Regions from separate parts of the Psychrobacillus sp. FSL H8-0487 genome, predicted to be linked through region 1. Evidence: riboswitches for the same ligand, from Rfam matches in the RefSeq annotation. Region 1 holds a riboswitch; the other holds the start of a gene.
What was found. A riboswitch is a leader RNA that binds a small molecule or an ion and turns the genes downstream of it on or off. The one in region 1 is predicted to bind FMN.
Positions count from the first base shown of each region.

Region 2: it holds a riboswitch for FMN, as region 1 does, so the genes downstream of both, MHI47_RS07645 (ECF transporter S component) here and ribE (riboflavin synthase) in region 1, are expected to answer to the same signal.

Region 1 is NZ_JBBOZA010000001.1:1,352,614-1,354,821, forward strand. It holds gene MHI47_RS06435 (MarR family winged helix-turn-helix transcriptional regulator) at 1-135, shown strand, start outside; FMN riboswitch at 287-418, shown strand; FMN riboswitch at 589-720, shown strand; gene ribE (riboflavin synthase) at 861-1,496, shown strand; partial or broken gene ribB (3,4-dihydroxy-2-butanone-4-phosphate synthase) at 1,509-2,096, shown strand; gene ribH (6,7-dimethyl-8-ribityllumazine synthase) at 2,133-2,208, shown strand, end outside.
Region 2 is NZ_JBBOZA010000001.1:1,549,674-1,551,881, reverse strand. It holds gene MHI47_RS07645 (ECF transporter S component) at 382-975, opposite strand; FMN riboswitch at 1,129-1,261, opposite strand; gene MHI47_RS07640 (hypothetical protein) at 1,525-2,208, opposite strand, start outside.

The sequences.
Region 1 (2,208 bases):
GAAGCACAAAAGATTGGCGAAGAAATATTTGTGGAGTTATTTGAAGAGTTGACTGTGGAAGAGTTAGATCAGTATTTATATATACAGCAAAAAATATTAAACAGTATGAAAAATAAAAGATTGTCATCATTATGAACTAATTATTTTTTTAGAGAAAAGTTGCTAAGACCCTCAACACAAGAGGTTCTTAGCTTTTTATGTTTTTCAAAATCCTTTTGTATCATGTAAAAGTACTCAACTCCTTGCAATTAAGATATGAAATTGTTATGCTAATAACAATTTTATAACATTCCTTCGGGGTCGGGTGAAATTCCCAATCGACAGTAAGAGAGAAATCTCAAAGCCTGTGAGCCGTAAAACGCATGATTTGGTGAGAATCCAAAGCCGACAGTTAAAGTCTGGATGGGAGAAGGAGAAAGTCGCCTATTTGGAGGTTTTTTAGTTATGCTAAAAAAGGAACAAAAGGCTTATTAAAGTATGACTTCTCTCGCATCCATAAATTTGGGTGCGTTTTTTAATGTCTAGCTATAGCGTTTGTCGGGACATGATACCGCGAGCATAGGCACTTCTACTTTTTAAAATTGAATAACTATCCTTCGGGGTCGGGTGAAATTCCCAATCGACAGTAAGAGAGAAATCTCAAAGCCTGTGAGCCGTAAAACGCATGATTTGGTGGAAATCCAAAGCCGACAGTTATAGTCTGGATGGGAGAAGGAGTAGTTCAATGCTTTTTGAGAGAAAAACACAAAAGGCTTATTTGAATCTACCTAATTTCCCTCCGACACTTAAGTGTACGGAGGTTTTTGTTTGAAGTAGGCTTTAGATTCCATCTAAAAGTACTTACTAATAAGGAGGATACGATGTTTACAGGAATTGTTGAAGAGCTTGGCACCATTAAGAACGTACAAACATCTGCTAGCAGTATGCAACTTATTATCCGAGCAAAACGAATTTTAGAGGACATCAAATTAGGTGATAGTATTGCAGTGAATGGTGTCTGTTTAACAGTAATCGCATTTTCAAGATTTGAATTTACAGTGGACGTTATGCCAGAGACGTTTTATGCAACTACAACAAAATTATTAAATAGCAGTTCAGTTGTCAATTTAGAAAGAGCATTAGAGGCAAACGGTCGATTCGGTGGACATTTCGTTACAGGACATGTGGATGGTGTGGGTACCATATTGAAAAAGCGCCATGCAGCAAATGCAGTGTATATCGATATTATAGTATCAGAAGAAGCAAGTCACTTTTGTATTCCAAAGGGGTCTATAACGATTGATGGAACAAGTTTAACTATTTTTGATATAAATAAGTCGACAGTAACAGTTTCATTAATTCCCCACACAAATAAGGAAACAGTTCTAGGCATGAAAAAAGCGGGTGAACTCGTTAATATCGAAGGTGACATGCTAGGGAAGTACGTGCATCAATTTAGTACAAAGAAAAATGAATCGACTATCACCCAGGACTTTTTACAGCAGAACGGTTTTTAAGGAGAAATTAGCATGCTAAATACGATAGAAGAAGCAATTACAGATTTAACACAAGGAAAGCTTATTATTTTAGTAGATGATGAAAACCGCGAAAATGAAGGGGATTTCCTTTGCTTAGCAGAATTTGCAACACCAGAAAACATCAATTTCATGGCGAAGTATGGTCGAGGATTGATTTGTATGCCTATTCATGAAGAAATCGCAGAGGTATTGCAATTACATCCGATGGTTTCTAATAATACAGATTCTCATCAAACTGCATTTACTGTGTCGATTGATCATGAAAACACTTCAACGGGCATAAGTGCATTTGATCGATCAGAGACGATGTTACAAGTCATTAAGCCACAAGCAAAGGCACAACAGTTTAAACGACCAGGACATGTCTTTCCGCTAATCGCAAAGCCAGGTGGTGTACTGGAAAGACGAGGTCATACGGAAGCTGCAGTTGACCTTGCCATGCTTTGTGCATCAGCTAAATCAGGTGTAATTTGCGAAATAATGAACGATGATGGTTCAATGGCACGCTTACCAGATTTACTGGAACTTGCCAAACAATATCAATTAAAGATTGTCACAATCGAAGAACTATCAAGGTACTTAATAAATATTAAAGCTAGCTAAGGAGAGAATAAGATGGTAAAAACAATCGAAGCAAATTTAATCGGAACAGATTTGAAAGTAGGTATTGTTGTCGGACGTTTTAATGATT
Region 2 (2,208 bases), 200 kb from region 1:
TTATTTCCACTAATGTACGAGAAATCTACCTTCTTCATCTATCAATGGATAAAAATAACATTTAATTCAAAAGTGAATACAAATAACTTTTCCATTTCTAAGATTTTAACACTCTTGTGACTTAAGCGATAAGCTATGTTAAATCTTCTTGTTGGGTACTACTCGTTTATTCGATTGTAGCGCAAGGCGGCGACTCCAGCGGGTAGCTTGAGCTGAAGACCCCGCAGAAGCGCAGCGAACGAGGAGGCTGAAGCCAAGCCCGCGGAAAGCGTACACCTGAAGCGAAAATCAGTATTATCATTCTTTCTTTTCAGCTCCATGAACCAAGTATATTTTCTTTTTAAAAAAAGTTGTTCCTCCTAGTGGAGAAACAACTTTTTGTTAGTTTGTATTAGGTTTCATATATGAACTAGTTACTTTATCAAGCAATGGCTTCATTCGTTTGAATAAAACAATCATCACGATCGTTACTAATATACCTTTAATAAGATTAAATGGTAATATACCAAAAATGATCGTATTAAACAAAGCAGTGCCTGTTTCCATAGGGAAATTTAAGAAATAAGCGTACATTGGTAAAAATACATAATAATTTAGTACACTCATCCCAATAGCCATAGAGACTGTACCTGCTCCGAGTCCTGCCATAATGCCTTTGGACGAAGTAACTTTGCGATAAATCAAATACACAGGTGTGATAAACAAGATACTAGTTACAAAGTTAGCCATATGACCAACAGGTACACCAGTTGGACTTCCTGCAAATAACCAATCTAGCACATTTTTTAAAAATGCGACTAAAATTCCTGCAACTGGTCCCATTGTGATTGCAGCGATTAATGCTGGTATATCACTAAAGTCCACCTTTAAATAAGCCGGTAAAACCGGTAATGGAAATGCAAGTAGCATTAAAACAAAAGAAATACTACTCAGCATTGCGACTGCAATAAGCATTCGCGTTTTGCCTTTTAACATAAATCCTCTCTCCTTTTGCGATTCACTCCACAAGAAGAAAGGTTCAGAACGTTTGCATACTTAAAAAATCCCTCGAACTTATAGAAGTTCAAGGGAGAAACAAGGTACACTTTAATAAGCGTATCCGTATAAGCATACGAAAAACGACTGCACCTTCACCTTCTCCCATCCAGACTATACTGTCGGCTTTGGAATTTAACCAAATCAACCTGTTAAGGTTCGCGGGCTGAAGAAATAAATTTCTAATACCGCCGGTCGGGAATTGCACCCTGCCCCGAAGATGAATCAATATTTTGTTGTCCTCCAAGAATATATCTTGAATTAATAACATTTTATCAAATTAAAACAATATATGCAACAGACCTGTTTGCAACTGAGAATACTAGGCAAATTTATGTTATGAGCGATAATAAAAATTTAAGGGCTGTATCGGATTGCTTATGGGCGGTATTCGAAGCCTTATGGGCTATTTTCACAAATGTATGGGCTATCACATATATCTTAAAACAAAAATGCCAAGCTTAAGTTAATAAGCAATGGCATTTTTTATTATTGAATTGTTTGCATAGTAAAACCATTTGGACCCACTGGAACTGGAAGTGGACTTGAAAAATCTACTTCATTCCATTTTTCTTGTACGATATTCTCTAATCGGATAGTTTGATTGAAGCTTGCAGCTGTAAGCGAGAAAGCTTCTATCAAACGGGATGCCTCACTTGCATTTAGTGATTCCAAATCTAAAGGCTCATCAAAATGTACAACAAGTCCCTTATCTTCCTTAACTGAATAAGTTACATCATTCGGAATAACAGAAGTATAAATTTCATTTTCAGGATTTTTCATCCCCTGCAATGCTTCTAATAGTGTATTGAAAGTTTTATTGAAGTTTGGTGTTAAATAGGTCACCTGATTAAAAGCCTTATATGCAAAATAATTTACCTTCTGCTCTGTACCAGTTAACACCAAAGGTTCATCTATAGTACCTACTTGATCCCATTCGATTGGGGATCCATCTTCATTTACTCTTAAGAACGAATCAAAATCGGTAAAGACTTCATTGATTGAAGAGATGTATGGTACAGCTGTTCCAGGTGCAGAATCGTAACCATGATCTGCTGGTAAGTAATGTTTTAATATTTTACCTTCTGCTATAAAGTAGCCTTTGTAAGGATGATATTCTTGGAAACCAAGAGAAGTTTCGTCAATCTCCAAAGCATACTGATTATATAATTC